4 regions of the Streptomyces sp. NPDC046831 genome follow, and region 3 is predicted to be linked to each of the others. Evidence: riboswitches for the same ligand, from Rfam matches in the RefSeq annotation. Region 3 holds a riboswitch; each other region holds the start of a gene.

Region 1 (5,511 bases), on a different contig from region 3:
GGGACGAGGACGGGCCCTGGGCGCGGCCGGCGGCTCAGTGCCGGGCCCGGTCGGCGGAGAGACGCACCGCGTGCCGGTCGAGCGCCCGCCGGAGTTCCTCCAGCTCGGTGTCGGAGAGGGCGCCGCCCTGGGCGAACTTCAGGACGTGCTCGGCGACCGTGCGCAGCTTGGTGTTCGTGCGCTGGGAGACGTCCCGCAGCACCAGCCAGGCGTCGTCGGGCGGGATGCGCCCGACGACCACCACCGCGCCGATCGCCTGGTCGATCACGGCATGGGAGGTCAGGGCGCGCTGCAGCTGGTCGATCTCCTCGTGCAGCCGTTCGTGCTCCAGCACCAGATCGGTGACGGACAGCGGCTTGAGGGGATGCCGCTCGGATATCGCGAAGAACGCCATCGGGACCACCTCGGTCGTCGCGCGGCCGGAGCACCAGCTTCTCTCAGGACCGCCGCCGCCACGACCCGGCGCCCCGGGCACGAGCCGACGCCTCCGTAGAGAACGTACGTCCTGTACATTTTTCGCCGAGGCCACCGGAGACTTCCTGCCGCTGGAGGGGATGCGCATGAACCGACCGTCCGCCCGCCACGCCCTGCCCGCCTTCACCGAGCGCACGAGCCTCTCAGACCGGATACTCGACCCGTACGCCGGACTGTTCGAGGAGCGGATCGTCGTCCTCGGCACACCGATCGACGACACCGCGGCGAACGACGTGATCGCACAGCTCGTGCACCTGGAGCACCGGGACCCGGACCGCGACATCGCGCTGTACGTCAACTCGCCCGGCGGCGCGTTCGGCGCGATGGCGGCGATCTACGACACGATGCGGTACGTGGGCTGCGACGTGGCGACCACCTGCCTGGGCCGGGCGGACCGGTACGCGGCCGTCCTGCCGGCCGCGGGGACTCCGGGCAAGCGGTCCGTCCTGCCCGGCGCCCGCGTGACCCTCGGCCAGCCGCCGGTCTCCGAGCCGCTGCGGGGGCGGACGTCCTGCCTGACCACCCGGGCGGAGGAGATGGCGCGCGTGTGGACACGCCTGGAGGAGATGCTGGTGCGGCACACCGGGCGGGCCCCGCGGCAGGTGAGCGCGGACCTGGAGCGGGAAACGGTCCTGGACGCGCCGGCCGCGCCGGCGCACGGGCTGGTCGACCGCGTCGTCACCGGCCACAGGGGCCCGCAGGCCGCACCGGGTGCGAGGTGACGCGCCCGTGCTGCCGCCCGAGCTGCCACCGATGCCCGCCCTGACCCACGCCGAGGGCGAGCTGATCGACCATTACCTCCGCGTGGCCGACCTGCTGGGCCGGATCAACCCCGCCCGCGAGGGGAGCACCTACCGCGGCCTGAGGGCTGCTCAGGCGCTCGTCCGCGAGGCAGCCGGGCTGCGGGACGCGCTCAGCCTGATGCACCAGCGGGGCGAGAGCGAGCTGCACTCCACCACCCTGGCACGGGCGCTGCGGGTGCTGGACGGGGAGCGGCGCACGGCGCGTGTCACCGTCCCGCCGGCGCAGCGAAGTTGACGCCGTACCACCGACGCGCTCCCTCCTCGCCGTCGACGGAGGGCACGGTTCCGCCGCAGAACGAGCCGAACGGCCTACGCCCTTCCGGTCGACTTCCAGCTCCTCTCCAAGGGCTGTCCGAGTTGCGCACAGCGCCTGCCCGTTGGTCGGAATGAAGCGTTCCGCCGCAGGTCCGGGACTCGTCGGGACCCGCGACAGACGTTCGATCGGTGGGGTGTCCACCCGAACGGGTGAGTGGTGAGTAACAACACAAATCCCCGGTTCCGTTGGGATTTTCGGACATCCGTGAGCCAAGATCCGTGTCTGACGACAAGCCCCCGCCACAACGGCGGGGCGGTCCGGGCGGACGCCGAGTCCTGCCGCCGCCCGGATGACCGGTCGACGGAAGTGGATCGGCAGGAGTGGAGGACCCAAGTACGACGGGTCGCCGGAACGGCCATGTCATGGCCGGGCCGAGCAGCCCTTGGGGTGAAGCCGCGGCAACGCGGCCGGGCTACTTCGCCAGCCCGAATCCGACAGGTCATCCTTCACAGGCGGCTGACGAAGGGTTGCGCATGACTGCGCTGAATCGTGTCCCGTCGCTCATGGCCCGGGCCGGCACGGCCTCGGCCCTGACCATCGCCGCCGTCGGCGGCTCGATCGTGGTCCCCGGTGTCGCCTCCGAGGCCGCGGCCGCCACGTCGGCGACGAAGGCGCTGCACATCGCGGCGTCCAAGAAGGGCTCCCCGTACAAGTACGGGGCCGTGGGTCCGCGGCGCTTCGACTGCTCGGGGCTCACGCTGTACTCGTTCAAGAAGGCGGGCAAGAAGCTGCCCCGTACGGCGGCCCAGCAGTACAACAAGAGCCGCCACATCTCCGCGAAGAGCCGCCGGGCCGGAGACCTGGTGTTCTTCCACTCGGGCTCGAACGTGTACCACGTGGGCATCTACGCGGGTAAGGGCAAGATCTGGCACGCCCCGAAGACGGGAGACGTGGTGCGGCTGCAGAAGATCTGGACGAAGAGCGTCTGGTACGGGCGGGTCGGCTGACCCGGCCCGCAGGGGGCGAGGGGCCGGCCGGGTCCGTCGGGCCGGCCGGGCCGGGTGGCGGTGCCCTGACGCACCGCCCCGCCCCCGGCCGGCGAGCCGCGGTCCCGTGACCGGGCCCCCGCGCACGGCGATCGCCCGACGGAGGCCGCGGCGTGCGGTCCCGCCCTCCTGGGCGGCGCGCTGCGGCTGCGCTGCCCCCGACGGCGGACCCGGCTGACGCGGCCCCGGGCCGGCCGTTGCGGCCGACGCGGTCCCGGACGGGCCGTTGCGGCCGACGCGGCTCTGAGGAACCCGTCGGCGCTGAGGCGGCCGGCAACGGTCCGGTCCACTGCGGCTGCAGCTGCTCGCTGACGGCGACTCCGGCCGACGCGGCCGAGGCCAGGCCGGCCGACGCGGGCCGTACGGCTGACGCGGCCCGGGTCGGCCGCCCGGTCCCCGACGGCGACTCCGGCCGACGCGGCCGAGGGCAGGCCCGCCGACAACGCCCGTGCGGCTGAGGCAGCCCAGGCGGCTGCCCGGCCCCTACGGCGCCTCCGGCCGACGCGGCTCGTGCGGCTGGCGCGGCCCGGCGGCGGGACCGCGGCCCCCGGGCCGTCCGCCCGGCGGTGGCGGGCCCACCGGGCAGCCCTACGGCTCCGGCGGCCCCGCCGCCGTGACCGGAGGGGTGAGCACCGGCCAGGGCAGCGCGATGCAGACGGTCTTGCCGCCCTCGCGCGTGGGTCTGACGCTGAACCGGCCCCCGTACTCGGCCGTCAGCCACCGGATGATCACCATGCCCCGGCCGTTGTCCTGCTGGACGGCGCCCGGGAGCCGTTTCGGGAACCGGGGGTGGCTGTCGGTGACACCGATGCGCAACTGCTCGTCGCGGTCGAGCAGGAGGTCGACCGTGAAGGTCGGCGACTGACCGAACGTGTGCTGGACGGCGTTGGTGGCCAGTTCGGAGATGATGAGCCGGACCGTGTCGGCGGTGTCCGCCTCCGCCGGCAGGCCCCACTCCGTCAGGGTGTCCGCGACGAAGCTGCGGGCCGCCGACACCGAGACCGGTTCGCTCGGCAGAGTGACGGATGCTTCCAGATGGTCTGCCATGGCGACGTCATCCCTTTCCCGCGCGACCGCAGACCGACACGGAGCGGATGGTTCGAGTACGGTCCCGGACTGGTGCCTCGTCGTCAGACTGCCATCACCGCGTCGCCCACGACGGCGTTCCACCGAGATATGCATATATCTGTCGCTCGAAGCGGTGAACTCTGCGACGGCAGACCGTATTCGGGCGGCGCGGAGGGGATAGGGAGTAGCCCATGCAGCACGGTCCCGCGGTACGCCGCCGGAAGCTGGGCGCCGAACTTCGCGCCCTGCGCACCGCGGCCGGCCTGACGAGCGAAGAGGCGGCCGGCCTGGTCGGGTGGCACCAGTCGAAGGTCAGCCGGATCGAGACCGGCGCGAGCGGTGTGAAGCCGGCCGACGTGCGGCTGCTCCTGGACGCCTACGCCGTCGAGGACGCCCGGTTGCGCGAGCTGCTGACGGTGCTGGCGGGCTCGCACGACGGCGCAGGCCGGCACCACTGGTGGCAGGCCTACCGGGGTGTCCTGCCGCCGACCTACCGCGACTTCATCAGCCTGGAGTCGCAGGCCAGCGCCATGCGCACGCTGGAGACCTCGGTCGTGCCCGGCCTGCTGCAGACGCCCGAGTACGCGCGTGCGGTGACCCGGGCGGCGGTGGAGGGCCTCGACGAGGAGCAGCTGGACGCGCTGGTGGAGGTGCGGCTGGCCCGGCAGGACGTGCTGCGGGCGCAGCCGCCGCTGGAGCTGAGCGCGGTGCTCGACGAGGCGGTGCTGCGGCGGGAGGTCGGCGGGCCGGGCGTCCTGGCGCGGCAGCTGGAGCGGCTGGTGGAGGCGGCCCGGCTGCCCCAGGTGACCCTTCAGGTGCTGCCGTTCGCGGCGGGGGCGCACATCGGCGTCACCGGACCTTTTGTCATCTTTTCATTCCTGAGCACTTCTGACCTGGACGTGGTGGTTCTCGACCACTTGACGAGTAGCGCGCATCTCGAACGGAAAGAAGACGTAGAGGCTTACTCGGAGGCCTTCAACTCCCTTCAGGAGCACGCTCTTTCCCCCGAGGACTCGTTGGACTTCATCGCCGCGACAGCTCACGGAGCATCCGCGTAAGGAGGCGCCATGCCCGCTGCCCTGCCTTGCCACGTACCTTCCAGCAACGACCTGCACGGCGTGCGATGGCTGCGCAGCAGCTACAGCACGGGAGCCAACAACTGCGTCGAGACGGCGTCACCGCGCTCCGGTCCCGCGGCCGGGCGGCTCGCCGTGCGCGACTCCAAGGACCCGGCCGGCCCCGCGCTGCTCTTCTCCCCCGGGAGCTGGGCCGGGTTCCTCACCTCGTTGCGGTGACACCCCTCGTCAGGTCCGAGCCCGCCGACCCGTTCGGCCTCGGGCGGGACCCGGCCGTGTCACGCCGACTCACGGTCGTGTGCCGCCGATCGCCGCGACAGCCCGTTCGATCTGCGCCCCGGAGAGGTCGGCCCGTGCGGTCAGCCTGAGCCGTGAGACACCGTCGGGTACGGAAGGAGGACGGAAACAGCCCACAGCCAGCCCCGCCGACCGGCAGTCGGCCGCCCACCGCACGGCCCCCTCCGGGGACGGCGCGCGCACGGAGACGACCGCGGCGTCCGGACGTACCGCGTCCAGACCCGCGGCCGTCAGCCGTGCGTGCAGCTCGCCCGCCACCGCGCGGGACCGCGCCGCGCGCTCCGGCTCCCGGCGCAGCAACCGCAGCGCGGCGAGGGCGGCGCCCGCCGCCGCGGGGGCCAGGCCGGTGTCGAAGATGAACGTCCGGGCCGCGTTCACCAGATGGTCGATCACCCGGGCGGGCCCCAGCACGGCCCCGCCCTGACTGCCCAGCGACTTGGACAGCGTGACCGTCACGACCACGTCCTCCGCGCCGGCGAGCCCCGCCGCGT
Region 2 (5,511 bases), on a different contig from region 3:
CGGGCGGCGCCCCCGTCAACGCGGCGTCCATGCTGGCCGTGCTCAGCCTGGGCGCCCAGGGCGGCGAGGAGATCGTCCTCGCGTCCGACGCCGACGGCGCGGACGCCGCGCTCGACCGGCTGGCCAAGCTGGTGGCCGAGGGTCTCGAGGAGCTTCCCGAGACCGTCTGACCGGATTGGCTCGTTCCAGCGGCGAGGCCGCGTCGTCCCGTGCACGGGCGGCGCGGCCTCGCCGCTCCTGCGCTACAGGGAATGCGCCGTTCCGGACACTCCCGCGCTGCTCGTCGGTCCGGACACTCGGGGGCATGTACCGGCCCGGGCGCTTCGGGGCCGTCCTCGTTCCGGGCGCTCCGGAGCATTCGGGCGCGGTCCGGGAAGCGGTGCATTCACCGGGTATTCCCCGTCCGGAATTCCGCACGGCACGCCGCCGCCGCTCATACGCGGGCGCGCGAGATGAGCAGCCCGGAATTCCACCCGCGTCGAATTGCCTCTTCTTGCACGTCCTGTATACGGCCCTCCTGTTAATTACGGGGACCCGGTATGTTGACGGGCCGTTGCGAGGTCCTCACGCGGGCGGCGCCCTCGTGCCGCCCGGGGACGCGCAGCCGGTGCGCGGCGGCCGCGCGCTCGGCGTGCAGGGCGGTGACCGCCCGCGCCCGCTCCCCGTCGCCGCGGGCGACGGCGTCCACGATGGCGCCGTGCTGCGCCCAGGACTCCACGGGGTCGGCCGGCGCCTGCACCGTGTACATCCAGGCGATCTTGTGCCGCAGCTGGGTCAGCACCGACGTCAGCGCGGGACTGCCGCAGGCCTGGGCCAGCGTCTCGTGGAACCAGCCGCCCAGCGAGCGCAGTTCCTCCCGGCTGCCCCGCCCGGCCCGCTCCTGCCCCAGCCCGACCAGGCCGCGCAGCACCTTCAGATGGGCCTCCGTGCGCCGCTGCGCCGCCCGGGCGGCCCCCAGCGGCTCCAGCAGCGCGCGCATCTCCAGCAGGTCCGCCGCCTCCCGCTCGGTCGGCTCGGCGACGCACGCGCCCGCGTGCCGCCGGGTCACCACGAACCCCTCCGCCTCCAGCGTGCGCAGGGCCTCGCGCACGGGGACGCGCGAGACGCCGTAGCGGCGCGCGAGGACCTCCTCGGTGAGCCGGCCGCCGGGCCGGTGAATGCCGGCGACGATGTCGTCCCGGATCGCGGTGCACACCGAGTGCGCCGGAATACGCATACCGACCTCCGCCTCGATTCCGCCGTGAAACGCCGACGCTGGACGCTTGTTCCGTGACTCTATGGCACCGGGCCGGAATTTCCGACGGCGCGACGAAATCCGTGCACGTTCCCGGACAGCGGACGTGCGGGGCACGACGGACGTCCGGAAAACACGAAGCCCCGGCCGGGCAGCCGGGGCGTTCGGAGTGTTCGGGGCGTTCGCGGGGTCAGACGTCGAGGCCGTGCTTGCGGAGATAGGCCACGGGGTCGATGTCGGAGCCGTACTCCAGGGACGTACGGGCCTCGAAGTGCAGGTGCGGTCCCGTGACGTTGCCGGTGGCGCCGGAGACGCCGATCTGCTGGCCGGGGACGACCCGCTGGCCCACCGAGACGCCGATCGACGACAGGTGGGCGTACTGGGTGTACATGCCGTCGGCCATCCTGATCACGACCTGGTTGCCGTACGCCCCGCCCCAGCCGGCCTCGACGACGGTGCCGGCGCCGACCCCGTGCACCGTGCTGCCGCTCGCGGCGTGGAAGTCGATGCCGGTGTGCGAGCCGGACGACCACAGGCTGCCGCCGGTCTTGTAGCCGGTGGAGACGTAGGAGCCGGAGATCGGCAGGACGAACATGTTCAGGCGCCGGCGCTCCGCCTCCCTGGCGGCCCGCTCCTTGGCCTCGCGCTCCTTCTTCGCCAGCTCGACGGCCCGCAGGCGGGCGGCCTCCTCGGCCGCCTTCTCCTCGGCCGCCTGCTGCTGGGCGGCAGCCTGGGCGTCGATCTGCGCGGCGACGGAGTCGCCGATGGTGACCACCGGGGTGAGGCCCGTGTCCTCCGGGCTGGGGGTCTCCGTAGCCAGCGCCGGGGCGGCGGCGAGACCGCCGAGGACGCCGGTGGTGGTGAGGGCCGCGACACCCGCCGCGCGGGCGGTGGTGCGGTGTACCCGGCTGGGCCGGCGGTGCTTGCCGGTGGCACGGCTGAACGCCATGGACAGGCTGGTCCTTTCCTTCCCTCTCGCCTACCGGGTTAGCTGACGGGTTCGGAGCAGGAAGGTCTCCTACGGGCCCCCTCGCACCAGGCGCGGGCGTCCGATTCACCCCAGGGACGGTGGGTCCCCGGCTCCCCTGGCTCGCGCCGTACGGGGACTCGGCGATGGCTGTCCGGTGCCGCGGGTGCGGCGCACTGCCTGACGGACAGCCGGCATGACGCTAATCGGGCCCGCCTTCAATTCCCAAACGGAAGACGGGTTTTGTAGCGCACGCCACAGCGCAGACAGGCAGCCTCTCCCTCAATTCGGACAACAGGGAGCCCTGGTGACACTCCGGTCACCAGGGCTCCCCGCGCGCGTGCTCCCCCGGCCCGCCATGACCGGGGGACGCGCTTCTAGTCGGCCGTCACCACCGAGACCGGGCCGATGCCGAGGTCCTGGAGGGGCGCCTTGATCTGCGCCGCGTCACCGACGAGGACGGTCACCAGGCGGTCCACCGGGAAGGCGTTGACGACGGCCGCCGTGGCCTCGACCGTGCCGGTGGCGGCGAGCTGCCGGTACAGCGTCGCCTGGTAGTCGTCGGGCAGGTGCTGCTCGACCTGGTCGGCGAGCGTGCCCGCCACGGCCGCCGCGGTCTCGTACTTCAGCGGCGCCACCCCGACGAGGTTCTGCACGGCGGTGTCGCGCTCGGCGTCGGTGAGGCCCTCGGCGGCGAGCTTGCGCAGCACCGTGAACAGGTCGTCCAGGGCCGGGCCGGTGTTCGGCGTGTCGACGCTGCCGCTGATCGCGAGCATCGCCGCGCCCGAGCCGTCGGGGGCCGAGCGCAGCACCTGGCCGAACGCCCGCACGCCGTAGGTGTAGCCCTTCTCCTCGCGCAGGACGCGGTCCAGGCGGGAGGTGAGGGTGCCGCCGAGGCAGTAGGTGCCGAGCACCTGGGCGGGCCAGACCCGGTCGTGCCGGTCCGGGCCGATCCGGCCGATCAGCAGCTGGGTCTGGACGGCGCCGGGCCGGTCCACGATCACCACGCGGCCGGTGTCGTCGGCGGTGACCGGCGGCACCGGCCGCGGCTCGGCCGGTGAGCCGGTCCAGGTGCCCAGGGTCTCGCCGAGCAGCGCGTCGAGGTCGACCCCGGTGAGGTCGCCGACGACCACGACGGTGGCCGTGGCGGGGCGGACGTGCCGGTCGTAGAAGGCGCGGACGGCCGCGGCGTCGATGCTGCGGACCGTCTCCTCGGTGCCCTGCCGGGGGCGTGACATGCGCGAGTCGGCCGGGAAGAGCTGCCGGGACAGCTCCTTGGCGGCGCGGCGGGAGGGGTTCGCCATCTCGTGCGGGATCTCGTCGAGCCGGTTGCGCACCAGCCGCTCGACCTCGCTGTCGGCGAACGCCGGGGCCCTGAGGGCGTCGGCGAGCAGGCCGAGCCCCTTGGCCAGGCGGGAGGCCGGCACCTCCAGGCTCAGGCGGACCCCGGGATGGTCGGCGTGCGCGTCGAGGGTGGCGCCGGCCCGCTCCAGCTCGGCGGCGAACTCCTCGGCGGAGTGCTTGTCGGTGCCCTCGGAGAAGGCGCGCGCCATGATCGTGGCGACGCCGTCCAGGCCGGCCGGCTCGGCGTCCAGCGGCGCGTCCAGCAGCACCTCGACGGCGACGACCTGCTGGCCGGGGCGGTCGCAGCGCAGCACCGTCAGGCCGTTGCGGAGGCTGCCGCGCCCGGGTGCGGGGAAGGCCCACGGCTTCGCCTCGCCGGCCTCGGGCCGGGGGTGGAACTCCATCGTGGTGAGCTCGGTCACTTCGCCGCCTCCTCGGTGTCGTCGGTGGCCGCGGCCTCGGCGGCGTCCGGGTTGTCGGTGGCGTCCGCCTGGCCGGCGACGGGCTCGTAGACGAGCACCGCGCGGTTCTCCGGGCGCAGCCGGGCCTTGGCGATCTCCTGGACCTCCTCGGCCGTCACCTCCAGCACCCGGTGGACGGCGGTCAGGGCGAGCTGCGGGTCGCCGAACAGGACGGCGTAGCGGCACAGTTCGTCGGCGCGGCCCGCGACCGTGCCGAGCCGGTCCAGCCACTCGCGCTCCAACTGGGCCTGGGCGCGCTCCATCTCCTCGGCGGTCGGGCCCTCCGCGGCGAAGCGGGCGAGCTCCTCGTCGATGGCGGTCTCGATGACGGGCACCTCGACGTCGCCGGAGGTCTTCACGTCCAGCCACCCCAGCGAGGGCGCCCCGGCCAGCCGCAGCAGGCCGAACCCGGCCGCGACGGCCGTGCGGTCCCGGCGCACCAGCCGGTTGTACAGGCGGGAGGACTCGCCGCCGCCGAGGATGGTCAGCGCCAGGTCGGCCGCGTCGCACGCACGTGTGCCGTCGTGCGGGAGCCGGTAGGCGGCCATCAGGGCCCGGGCCGGGACCTCCTCCTCGACGACCTCGCGCAGCTGCCCGCCGATGACCTCCGGCAGCGAGCCGTCCCGCGGCTCGGGCTTGCCGTCGTGGGAGGGGATGGAGCCGAAGTACTTCTCGATCCAGGCGAGCGTCGCTTCCGGGTCGATGTCGCCGACGACGGAGAGGACGGCGTTGTTCGGCGCGTAGTACGTGCGGAAGAACGCGCGCGCGTCCTCCAGCGTGGCCGCGTCCAGGTCGGCCATGGACCCGATGGGCGTGTGGTGGTAGGGGTGGCCCTCCGGGTAGGCGAGGGCGGTCAGCCGCTCGAACGCGGTGCCGTACGGGACGTTGTCGTAGCGCTGGCGGCGCTCGTTCTTGACGACGTCGCGCTGGTTCTCCATGGACTCCTCGTCGAGGGCGGCCAGGAGGGAGCCCATGCGGTCGGCCTCCAGCCAGAGCGCGAGCTCCAGCTGGTGGGCCGGCATGGTCTCGAAGTAGTTGGTGCGCTCGAAGCTGGTGGTGCCGTTGAGCGAGCCGCCGGCGCCCTGCACCAGCTCGAAGTGACCGTTGCCCTTGACCTGGGCGGAGCCCTGGAACATCAGGTGCTCGAAGAGGTGAGCCAGACCGGTGCGCCCCTTGACTTCGTGGCGCGAGCCGACGTCGTACCAGAGGCACACCGCCGCGACCGGGGTCAGATGGTCCTCGGAGAGCACCACGCGCAGGCCGTTGGCCAGGCGGTGCTCGGTCGCTGTCAGGCCGCCGGAGCCTGCCTCGGCTGTGGCCGTGTGACCCATGGGCATGTACGTCCCTTCGATCGCGGAGGCGGCTTGTGGAACCGCCGTTTTCCTGCCGTCCTGCCACTGTATGCAAGCGCGCGCACGCTGGCGAAGTTCCGCGGGCCCGTACGCCCAGAGCGAGAATGCCGGACGCGGGCGGCGCCGGCCCGGTCACCCCGCGCGAGCGTGCCG
Region 3 (5,511 bases):
GGCCTCGGCCGGCCCGGTCCAGCCCTTCGGGGTGCGCAGCACGATCAGCGGCCAGCGGGGCCGGTCGGTGACGCCCTCCTCGCGGGCGGCCCGCCGCAGCGCGGCGATGCGGTCCAGCGCGGTGTCCATGGCCTCAGCCATCGCGCGGTGGACGGCGGCCGGATCGTCGCCGGTGACGTGGAGCGGATCGTGTCCGTACCCCCGCAGCAGGGCGTCGAGTTCGTCCGCGGGGATCCTCGCCAGCACCGCCGGGTTGGCGATCTTGTAGCCGTTCAGGTGCAGGATCGGCAGGACGGCCCCGTCGTTCACCGGGTCGAGGAACTTGTTGGAGTGCCAGGAAGCGGCCAGCGGGCCGGTCTCCGCCTCGCCGTCGCCGATCACGCAGGCGACGAGCAGGTCCGGGTTGTCGAGCGCGGCGCCGTAGGCGTGGGACAGCGAGTAGCCGAGCTCGCCGCCCTCGTGGACGGAGCCCGGCGTCTCGGGGGCGACGTGGCTCGGCACCCCGCCGGGGAAGGAGAACTGCCGGAACAGCCGTGCCATGCCCGCGGCGTCCCGCGTGATGTCCGGATAGGTCTCGGTGTACGACCCCTCCAGCCACGAGTTGGCCAGGACGGCGGGCCCGCCGTGACCGGGGCCCCAGATGCACAGCGCGTCGAGGTCGCGGGCCTTGATGACGCGGTTGAGGTGGGTGTGGACCAGGTTGAGGCCGGGCGAGGTGCCCCAGTGTCCGAGCAGGCGCGGCTTGATGTGCTCCGGGCGGAGCGGCTCGGTCAGCAGCGGGTTCGCCATCAGGTAGATCTGGCCTACGGACAGGTAGTTCGCGGCGCGCCAGTGGGCGTCCAGCGTGAGCAGTTCCTCGTCCGGGAGCCGGGCGGGCGCCTGGTGCGTGTCGACGGACATCGGGGTTCCTTTGCGGTCGGGACGGCGGTCGGGTTCGGTTCCGGATCTCGGGAGGGCCGCGCCGGTTCCGGGCGGCGGGGCGGGACGGGGGTCGGGCTGCCGGCGGACGGGGGTCGGGCTGCCGGCGGGGCGGTGGTCGAAGGCGCGGCGGGCGGGGGCGGGGCGATGTCCTGCGGTACGCATGTCCCACCCTCCGGTGCTTCTGCGGGTACCCGACAGGGCCGTTCGGGCCACGTCGCCGCCTCCCGGCGCCGCCGGAGCCCGCTGGAAGTGGCGTGATTCGTTCGTCCGGCCGGGTGACGGGGTGGGCCGAGCGGGGCGCGCGGAACACCGGTGAGTGCCACGGGCGCCGAGACGGGGCACGGATGGCGAAGACGTCCGCTTCGGCACCGCTGGAGGAGACCCGTATGGCCCTGAACCGCGAAGAGCGTGAGAAGTTTTTCGCCGAGCCGCACGTCGCCGCGCTGGCGGTCGGCGCCGGAGCGGACAGAGCCCCGCTGACCGTGCCCATCTGGTACCAGTACGCGCCGGGCGGCATCGCCTGGATCCTGACCGGCAAGGACTCCCGCAAGAACCGGCTGATCGGTGCGGCGGGCCGGTTCACCCTGATGGTGGACCGCGTCGAACCCACGATCCGGTACGTGTCGGTCGAGGGCCCGGTCGTCGGGACGGAACCCGCCACCATCGAGCAGCTCCGGGAGATCTCGGCCCGCTACCTCCCGGCCGACAAGGTCGACGCCTACGTCGACTTCGCCTGGAAGAACCACGGCGAGCAGGTCGTCGTCCGCATGCGCCCCGAACGCTGGGTGTCGTCCGACCTCGGGTCCGTCTGACCGCCGCCTGGGACTCCCTGTCGCGGCCCCGGCGCGGCGGGAGCAGGGGCCGCGGGGCCGGGGCTCGTGCAGCCGGGCGACGCGACGGTACGCGAGCCGGTACGGCCCCGCACAGCGCCGGGCCGCCCGGGGTCCCGTGCTCGCCGCCCCGTCTCCGGGGCCGTGCCGCACGCGGCACGGCCCCGGCGGCCCGGCGCTGCGCGGGGCGGGGCGGGGAACGGCCCGGCAGGCAGGCAGGCAGGCAGGCAGGCAGGCAGGCAGGCAGGCAGGCAGGCAGGCAGGCAGGCAGGCAGGCAGGTAACGAACCCGCATCGGTCCCGTCGCGGTTCGACCTTCACACCAGGCACACATGTTCGCTAAGTTGACGCCCGGGCCGCACGATTGCCTCCGGCGAACCCGCCGGATCGCGTGGCCTCCGCCGCGTCCGGCGCGCCCTCGTGGCCACCGGAGCCGGGAACCCGACCGACCTTGTGGTGAATCGGCTCAACAGCCCGGCAGGGCGGGGCCGTAGGGCACACCTTCCGAAGCGACCGCCCGAACCCGACTGCCGACCCGGTAGGCGGTCCGCGGAAGGAGTACGTCTTCCTTGGCGCCGGAACGACCTTCGCGCCCCGCCGGCAGTGGCCTCCCCGGCGCGCGCGACTCCGCCTCGGCAACGGGCGGTGACGGACCCAGCCGTGAAGAGGTGCAGCGGCGGGTCAGTGCCCTGTACGACCAGGCCGAGACGGCCACGGGGAACTACAACGCGACCCGGGCGAGGAGCAGGGCACGGCGCACCCGCGTCGACTCCGCGCCCGGCGACACCTCCTCGGCGGGACGGGACCCGGCCCTGGAGAGCGTCACCAGGCAGTGGTTCGACCTGGCGCGCGCGCAACTGGGGCCGACCGTCCCGGCCGTCCTGCCCGCCGACCGCCGCCCGAACCCGGCCGCCTCCCGGTCCGCGGCGCCGGCGAGGCGCCCGGCGGGTGAACTGACCGCCTCCGGGCCCGCGTCGGACACGCGGGACAGGCTCGCGCTGCCGGCCGGACCGTCCGCCACGGCACCGGCCCTGCCGGAGCCGGCCGCCGCACCGGCCGCCGGCCTCCCGAGCCTGCCGGCCGGACCCGTCGCCGTGCCCCCCGCACGAGAGCTCACCGCGGGCCCCGACCTCACGGCGTCGACGGCCTCGACGAGCTCAATGACCTCGACGGTCTCGACGGTCTCGACGGTCTCGACTGCACTGGTGATGCCGGAGCCGGCCGCCGAACCCGCCGTGGCACCGGCGCGGTTCGCCCCCGAGCTCCTCACCTCCGCGGACCTCCTCACCCCCGTGCCCGCGCCCGCCCCGTGGGCCGGAGTCGCCGCCGAGCCGGCGCCGACGGTCGCGGCCACCGCCGGGACGCGGCCGGAGGCCGCCGCGACCCGGCCGCCCTCCGTCGCCCGGCCGCGGCCCGAGGTGCCGAGCTCTGCCAAGGAGCGGTTGCAGAGGAAGATGGACCAGGCCCGCGGGCTGCTGGCCCGGCAGGCCGGCCGGGGAAGCGGCCCGGCGACCGGAACCGGAGCCGGGCCGGCCGGCGCCATCTGGTACGCGGACGCCCCCAGTGCGTCCCGGCTGACCTCTCAGCAGCTGCTCGAACAATGGACGGGGCAGCCGGCGGCCTCCGGCCCGGGCAACGCCCCCGACGGGGGCCGGGCCGACTGGTCCGGCACGGCGGTGAGCCCGGGCCAGCCGGGCACGGCCGCCACCCCCACCACCGGCGCGGCCCCCGACACCACGGCTCCCTTCCCCGCCGTCCCGCCCTTCCCCGATCCGGCCGCCGCCTCGACGACGGCAGCCTCCCCGGCCTGGCCGGACCCGGCCACCGCCCCCTCCCCCGGCGTCCCGGTCCTCCCGGACCCGGCCGCCGTCCTCATGACAACGGCGCCCTTCCCCACCGTCCCGACCTACCCGGACCCGCCAGCCGCCCCCACCACCACGGCGCCCTTCCCCTCCGTCCCGGCCCACCCGGACCCGGCCGCCGTCCTCATCACAACGGCGCCCCTCCCCACCGTCCCGACCTATCCGGACCCGGCAGCCGCCCCCACCACCACGGCGCCCTTCCCCACCGTCCCGACCTACCCGGACCCGCCAGCCGCCCCCACCACCACGGCGCCCTTCCCCACCGTCCCGGCCCACCCGGACCCGGCCGCCGGCCCCGGCCCCGGGGCCCCCGTCGTCCCCACCACCGCCGCCCCGCTCGGTGTCGGTGACGTCGGGGGTACGGCGTACGAGAGGAAGGCGGCGAAGGCGCTGGCCTTCGCCCGCGCGCAGGTCGGCAAGCCGTGCGTCTGGGGTGCGACCGGGCCGGACTCCTACGACTGTTCGAGCCTCACCCAGGCCGCCTGGAGAGCGGCCGGGGTCGACCTGCCCCGCACGGCGGCCGGCCAGGCCGGCTGCGGCACGCCCGTGGCCCTCGCCGAGATGCGGGCCGGGGACCTGATCCTCTTCTACGGCGACGTCAGCCACGTCGGTCTGTGCACGGGCAACGGCCTGATGATCCACGCGCCGAGCCCGGGGGCGCCGATTCGCGAGGAGTCGGTCTTCTTCGCCGGGGCCCGGGCCGTCCACAGCGCGGTGCGTCCCGCCTGAGGCCCGTGCCGTCCCCGCCCCGGCGGGGACGGCGGGTACCCCCGGGCAGTCCACTACCGCAGCGTGTTTCCTGACACGCCCGCGCGGCTCCGGCGCGAGGTCCCGGCGGGCGGGGTCCCGGCCGGGGGCTGTCCGCGGCACCTGCAGCCCCCTGTGCAGGGGGTCCGGTGCGTGCGGCCGCAAGGGCGCGGAGGACGGCGACGCCGAGCGTCGACCATCGACGACAACGTCGCAGCGCGCGCCGGACCCCGTCCCCGGATGCTCCGTCGGACAGCCGGCGCTCGGCATCGAGTCGGGTTCGACGTCCACGACCAGGCGCGCCCTGGGCGTCTTCCGGCAGTTCCGGCGTTGCGTGCCGCGGCGATGGCGACCGCTCCGGTCCAGCCGGCGAGCAGATCGCGACAAACCCGCACCAGCGAGGATCATGGGTGTGCGGCTCGTGCCTGTCCACCGAGTCGTCGAAGGCGTCGCCGGCGAGGCCCTGCGACGGTCATCCGCGGGCGTCGGTCCGATCGGTGTTCTCGGGGTCGCTGTCCGCCCGCGTCGGCAGCCCCGGCGGCCGCCCGTGGCGGTGAGCCCAGATGTCACCGAGCACGACTTGGACGATCCCGGTGACGGGAATCGCCAGCAGGGCACCGAGGATCCCGGCGACTTCGGTGGCGATCAGGATGGCCAGCAGCACGGTGAGGGGGTTGAGTCTCACCGTCCGGGAGAGGATGACCGGTTGCAGGAGGTGGTTCTCGGCCTGCTGGTAGACGATGAAGAAGACGATGGCGCCGATGCCGGCCGCCAGGGAGTGGGTGAACGCCACTGAGGAGGCGACGACGGCTCCGATGGTGGCCCCTACCAGGGGAATGAGGTCGGTCAGGGCGACGAACAGGGCCAGCAGACCGGCGAACGGCACTCCGGAAACCAGCAGCATGACGTAGGTCAGCACTCCGCAGATGACGCTGATCAGCAGGTTGCCGGTCAGGTAGCCGGTCACCGTACGCGCGCACGCGGCGCCCACCCGGCGGATGCGGGCGGCACGCGCGTCGTCCACCAGGCTCAGGGCGCCGTCGATGGCCTTCGGCCCTTCCAGCACCATCAGATAGGCCAGGACGAAAATGGTGAGAGCGCCTGTCGCGGTGGTAGCGGCACTGCGGATGAACTTCAGGACGGGCGTGCTCA
Region 4 (5,511 bases), on a different contig from region 3:
CGGGGACCTCGAAGGGGGGCATGGGGTGACTGCCTCTCTTTCGTGCTGTCTGTCGCGCACGCCGTCGTGCACGCCCTCGTGGTGCGCTGTGCCGCTCTCGCGCACGCCGGGCCCGGTCACCTGCCGTGCGGACGCCGAGCTCGGTGTGTGGTCGCGCCACACGTTACGGGGGCGGTGCCTGTCTTGGGCAGTGTCCAAAGGGTGTTCGATGTCCGCGATGTCCGTGTCGGAGTGGGCAATTCCGGCCTGGCGTCGTCCTGGTGCCGTCCGGGCGCGGACAGAGAGGATCGGGGCCATCGAGGGACACGGCCGGAATCCGGACGGCGTCGGCCGCGGACGTCCGGATTCCGTTGAGTCGGAGGGACCGCGGATCCGTATTCTCTGATCATGGCCGCCTCCCTCGCATATGCCCTCGTCGCCACTGACCTGGACGGAACGCTGCTGCGCGGCGACGACACCGTGTCCGAGCGGTCGCTCGCCGCACTGGCGCGGGTGGCGGACGCCGGTGCCCGGCATCTGGTCGTGACCGGGCGTCCGGCGCCGAGAGTGCGGCCGCTGTGCGAGACGCTGGGGAGCACGGGGCTGGCGGTGTGCGGCCAGGGCGCGCAGCTGTACGACGCCGGGGCGGACCGGCTGCTGTGGTCGGTCACCCTCGACCGGGAGCTCGCCGAGACCGCGCTCGGCAAGATCGAGGCCGAGGTGGGGGAGGTGTACGCGGCGGTGGACCAGGACGGGGTCGACGGGCTCACGCTCATCGAGCCCGGATACGTGATGCCGCACCCCACGCTGCCCGCCGTGCGCGTCGAACGGCGCGACGACCTGTGGACCCTGCCGGTCAGCAAGGTGCTGCTGCGTCATCCCGGACTGGCGGACGACGAGTTGGCGGCGGTGGCGCGCGCCGTGGTCGGTTCCCTGGCGACGGTCACCATGTCGGGCCCCGGCACCGTCGAACTCCAGCCGTGCGGGATCACCAAGGCCGCCGGGCTGGCGCTGGCCGCCGAGCACCTGGGGGTGAGCCGTGACCGCGCCCTCGCCTTCGGTGACATGCCCAACGACGTCCCGATGTTCCAGTGGGCCGCCCGCGGCGTCGCGATGGCCAACGCCCACCCCGAACTCAAGGCGGTGGCCGACGAGGTCACGTTGTCGAACGAGGACGACGGCATCGCCGTCGTCCTCGAGCGGTTGTTCCCGGGCCGGTAGGCGGACCGCCTCCGGCCCGGTGCGTCGTGCCCGGCACCCGGCCGTCGAGGCGGCCGGTCCTTGCGGTGCGCGGCCGTCGCGGCGGGGGCCGCCGGGTGCCCGCCGGAGCGGACGCGGGCGGGCCGGGCGACGCCGACCGGCCCGGCCGGGAAGCGCCGCGGGGGCGGGCGCCGCCGGACGCCCGCCCCCGGCCGCTGCCGGTGCCGGTCCGTCAGTAGGCGCCGAAGACGTTGTCGATCGAGCCGTACCGCTTGGCCGCGTAGTTGCAGGCGGCGGTGATGTTCGCGACCGGGTCGTAGATGTCGAAGGACGTACCGGGCACGTGGTAGGCCTTGAACGTCGGGTCGATGACCTGGAGCAGACCCTTGGACGGGATGCCCTTGGCCGCGTTGGAGTCCCAGTTGTTGATGGCCCGCGGGTTGCCCGAGGACTCGCGCATGATGTTGCGGTGGATGCCGTTGTACGAGCCCGGGATGCCGTTCTTGGCCATGACCGAGAGGGAGGCCCGGATCCACCCGTCGAGGTTGTTCGGGTAGCCGAGGGCGGTCGCGGTGGCCGGGGCGGACTCCGCCGGGGCGGACTCCGCCGGGGCGGCGGAGGCGCCGGTGGCGCCGAAGAGCGGCAGGGCGAGGACGGCCACACCCGTGCCGGCGACGGCGAGGGTGCGGGTCAGGCGGGCGGTACGGGTGCGGGTGCGGCGGGGCTGAGCCTGGGCAGGCATGGGCGAGTTCCTCTCCTTCGCCTGCGAGGTGAGCTGTCGGGTTCGGGCGGGAACTGCCCGGCCGTGCTCCGTCGGGAGCACGACTTCACCCCGAGCCGTTCCGGTGCGGCGCACGACGCGTCGGACGTGTCGTGCGGCTCCGGCCCGGCGACTTACCTGGGTCCCCCGCTCCTGCCGTGCGTGGTTCGGTCGATGGGTTCTCGGGCGGTGGCAGGATTCGGCGTCCACCCGACGGCCGGGAACGTATGCGAGAGCACATGTCCGGAACAAGTGCCGGAATCACACAACGCCCTGATTGACCTTGGACCGGAGGGTATGGGGTGCTTGATCCTTTGCGGTTGCCAAGGGTCAACTCGCTTGCCGGACAGGGGAGAACGGTGCGGGCGGCCGTTCGGTGCGCCCGGTCCGCCGAGTGGCCCAAATCACGGTTTGCGCCGCCAGGGGCATTCGGTGCCAACGGGGAATACCGCCCAATAAGAGCAAAAGGGTCAGGTGATCGGCGGTCCGTGCGGAGGAGTCGTCACCGAGCCTTGGCCAGGGGGCGACGATGGAGAGCGGAACGGGCCCGGGAGCGCGGGCCGCGCGGTCCACGACCCGCTGTGCGAGGCCGTCGTCATGCGGGGCAGGGGAGCGGGAGCATGGCCGGAATGGAGGGTGGCGCCGGTGAGGGGCGCGGCGGAGCGGGTAGGAGAGAGGAGTCGGCTGAAATACACACTTATCTGCCGATGAAGTGCATACCGGGCGTGATCCGATACCGCCTGGCCTGTATCGGTGGGCGATATCGGTGATCGAAACGTGACCGGATACGCTGACTTGAGTGGTGGCAGCGACCTATCGACAAACCGTGTAAGCGCCAGCAGACACCAGCAGACAGGAGACCCCTCGTGACCGTCGTCGGGCCGTTCGGGCTGAGCGTGCGGGACCAGGCTCTCGAAGCCGATGTCCAGGCCGGAATGGCGGCTGTCGAGGAAGGGTTGCTCGAAGCCACGAAGAGCGAGGTCCCCTTCATCACGGAGGCCGCGCAGCACCTCGTCAAGGCGGGCGGGAAGCGTTTCCGGCCACTGCTGGTGATGCTGGCGGCGCAGTTCGGGGACCCGTACGCGCCGGGGGTCGTGCCGTCCGCGGTGGTCGTGGAGCTCACCCACCTGGCGACGCTGTACCACGACGACGTGATGGACGAGGCCGGGGTGCGGCGCGGGGTGCCCAGCGCGAACGCCCGCTGGGGCAACTCCGTCGCGGTCCTCACCGGCGACTTCCTGTTCGCCCGGGCCTCGCAGATCCTCGCCGACCTCGGACCGGAGGCGGTGCGGGTGCAGGCCGTCGCGTTCGAGCGACTGGTCACCGGCCAGATCCTGGAGACGGCGGGGCCGCAGGACGGACGGGACCCGGTCGACCACTACCTGGACGTGCTCGGCGGCAAGACGGGATCGCTGGTGGCGGTGTCGTGCCGCTTCGGGGCGATGATGTCCGGCGCCGACGAGACGGTCGTCGACGTGCTGACGCAGTACGGGGAGCGGCTGGGAGTCGCCTTCCAGCTCGCGGACGACGTCCTGGACATCGCGAGCGACTCGCGCGAGTCCGGCAAGACGCCGGGCACCGATCTGCGGGAGGGCATCGCGACGCTGCCGGTGCTGCGGCTGCGGGAGCGTGCGGCGCGGCAGGGGCTCGCCGAGGACGTCGCGCTGTGCGAGCTGCTGGAATCCGACCTGAGCGACGACGCACGGCACGCGGAGGCGCTCGCCGCGCTGCGCGCCCACCCGGCGCTGGAGCAGGCGCGGCGGGACACCGTCCGCTACGCCGAGGAGGCGCGGGCCGCGCTGGCCCCGCTGCGGGAGTGCGAGGCGAAGGCTGCGCTGCTGGAGCTCTGCGACGCGGTGGTGCACCGGGCGGGCTGAAGCGCCCGGCGCGGAAGCGCGCACCGGCGCGCGGCCGGCACCCGCTCCCGCCGCACGGCCCGGCAGCGCGGCTGCGCGGCTGCGTCCGGAACGGGGGCCTCCGGCGCGGCACGGCCGGAGCACGACGCAGGACGCCCAGGGGCACCCTCGTGACACGCCCAAAGAGCCGTCGCGGCACGCCGGGAGCACGGCGCAGCACAACCGGAGCGTCCTCGCGACACATCCAGGGCACCCTCGCAGCGCGCCGGGAGCACGTTCGCGGCGTGCCGGCACGGGACCGGACGACGAGCGGTCCCTCTCCCGGCGGCGAAGGGCCTTCGCGCGAGGCGTGTCTGGCGCAACGTCACCCCTCCCACGGGCGCGGACAGGTGGGCCTCGCCCCTCGTACCGAGTGACCCAGGTCACGCGCCCGGTGCGGCCTCGGCGGGCCGGGGCCGGCCCGACCCCTACGGGGCGGGGGAGGGACCGGCCCCTCGTGTCATACCGCAGTCGTACGTGGAGTTGGCTCCGCGGTCTGACGCTTCGGCGCGGCCGATTTGGTCAGATGGAGACACGGACAACACCACTTCTCACCGGATCGGGTGAGAATGGCGGCTCGGGGTGACGGGGGCCTCCCCGCTCCCGCCGACGCGGGAGCGCCGAAGCGAGAGCGCGGAGGAGAGTGCACATGAGACGAGCAGCCGCCGCCGACGACGGAGGTAAGGCACACATGGCACCGTACGAATCCGACGACAGCGCGAGCGCCGAGGAGGCTCACGACCTGCCCTCCAAGCGGCACAGGGCCGCGCGGTACGCCGTCCCGGTCGCGGTGGTGGGGGTGGCGGCGGCGACCATCGGGCTCGTCCCGGCGCTCGCCGACTCCGGCGATCCCGACCTGCCGAAGATCACCGCGCAGCAACTGATCCAGAAGATGGCCACGTCGGACGTCGAGCAGCTGTCCGGCACGGTCAAGGTCAGCACGGACCTCGGCCTGCCCGACCTCGGCGGCCTGGAGAGCAATCTCGCCTCCGGAGCGGCCGGCGGAGCCGGCGGATCCTCGGCCGACCCCAAGGCCAAACTCACCGAGCTGGTCTCCGGCACGCACACCCTGCGCGTCGCGGCCGACGGCCCGGACCGGCAGAAGCTCTCGCTCGTCGAGAACGCCGCCGAGTACAGCCTCATCCACAACGGCACGGACGTCTGGGGCTACGACAGCAGGTCGAACGAGGTCTTCCACGGCACCGCCGCCGCCCGGGACGGCGAGCGGCACCGCTCCGAGGCCCCCGCCACGCCCAAGGACTTCGCGGACGAAGCCCTGAAGTCGGTCGACGCCACCACCTCGGTCACCGTCGACGGCACGGCGCACATCGCCGGCCGGGACGCCTACCGGCTGGTGCTGAAGCCGAAGCAGTCCGGCACCACGGTCGGCGCGATCAGCGTCGCGGTCGACGCGAAGACCGGGCTGCCGCTGAAGTTCACGCTCACCCCCGCGAGCGGCGGAGCCGCCGTCCTGGACGTGGGCTTCACCCAGGTCAGCTTCGCCCGGCCGGCCGCCTCCGCCTTCGACTTCACCCCGCCCAAGGGCGCGAAGGTCACCGAGGAGGAGGACCACGGCACCGCCGGCCCGTCCCACCGCGAGGGCAGGCCCGAGGGGAACGCCGGCGACCTCGCCGAGGGGCTCGGCGGGCTGCGGGTCCTCGGCAAGGGCTGGAACTC

The links. Region 3 has a riboswitch for cyclic di-AMP ahead of ABZ920_RS13435 (NlpC/P60 family protein). Riboswitches for the same ligand answer to the same signal wherever they lie in the genome.
Region 1: another riboswitch for cyclic di-AMP. It lies ahead of ABZ920_RS20445 (C40 family peptidase); the one in region 3 lies ahead of ABZ920_RS13435 (NlpC/P60 family protein).
Region 2: another riboswitch for cyclic di-AMP. It lies ahead of ABZ920_RS10410 (M23 family metallopeptidase); the one in region 3 lies ahead of ABZ920_RS13435 (NlpC/P60 family protein).
Region 4: another riboswitch for cyclic di-AMP. It lies ahead of ABZ920_RS18855 (transglycosylase SLT domain-containing protein); the one in region 3 lies ahead of ABZ920_RS13435 (NlpC/P60 family protein).

Annotation. Positions count from the first base shown of each region.
Region 1 covers NZ_JBEYXZ010000024.1:4,527-10,037, forward strand. Annotated here, with positions in the region: gene ABZ920_RS20430 (ANTAR domain-containing protein) at 35-394, opposite strand; gene ABZ920_RS20435 (ATP-dependent Clp protease proteolytic subunit) at 561-1,196, shown strand; gene ABZ920_RS20440 (hypothetical protein) at 1,204-1,512, shown strand; cyclic di-AMP (ydaO/yuaA leader) riboswitch at 1,882-2,063, shown strand; gene ABZ920_RS20445 (C40 family peptidase) at 2,067-2,540, shown strand; gene ABZ920_RS20450 (ATP-binding protein) at 3,168-3,626, opposite strand; gene ABZ920_RS20455 (helix-turn-helix transcriptional regulator) at 3,839-4,705, shown strand; gene ABZ920_RS20460 (DUF397 domain-containing protein) at 4,715-4,942, shown strand; gene ABZ920_RS20465 (8-amino-7-oxononanoate synthase) at 5,012-5,511, opposite strand, start outside.
Region 2 covers NZ_JBEYXZ010000008.1:118,989-124,499, forward strand. Annotated here, with positions in the region: gene ABZ920_RS10400 (HPr family phosphocarrier protein) at 1-170, shown strand, start outside; gene ABZ920_RS10405 (GntR family transcriptional regulator) at 521-1,216, opposite strand; gene ABZ920_RS10410 (M23 family metallopeptidase) at 1,425-2,183, opposite strand; cyclic di-AMP (ydaO/yuaA leader) riboswitch at 2,196-2,357, opposite strand; gene ABZ920_RS10415 (pitrilysin family protein) at 2,579-3,967, opposite strand; gene ABZ920_RS10420 (pitrilysin family protein) at 3,964-5,337, opposite strand.
Region 3 covers NZ_JBEYXZ010000012.1:75,754-81,264, forward strand. Annotated here, with positions in the region: gene ABZ920_RS13425 (phosphoketolase family protein) at 1-900, opposite strand, end outside; gene ABZ920_RS13430 (pyridoxamine 5'-phosphate oxidase family protein) at 1,308-1,733, shown strand; cyclic di-AMP (ydaO/yuaA leader) riboswitch at 2,140-2,311, shown strand; gene ABZ920_RS13435 (NlpC/P60 family protein) at 2,419-4,341, shown strand; gene ABZ920_RS13440 (AI-2E family transporter) at 4,832-5,511, opposite strand, start outside.
Region 4 covers NZ_JBEYXZ010000020.1:111,574-117,084, forward strand. Annotated here, with positions in the region: gene fahA (fumarylacetoacetase) at 1-22, opposite strand, end outside; gene ABZ920_RS18850 (HAD family hydrolase) at 388-1,200, shown strand; gene ABZ920_RS18855 (transglycosylase SLT domain-containing protein) at 1,412-1,921, opposite strand; cyclic di-AMP (ydaO/yuaA leader) riboswitch at 1,927-2,122, opposite strand; gene ABZ920_RS18860 (polyprenyl synthetase family protein) at 2,806-3,816, shown strand; gene ABZ920_RS18865 (DUF2092 domain-containing protein) at 4,526-5,511, shown strand, end outside.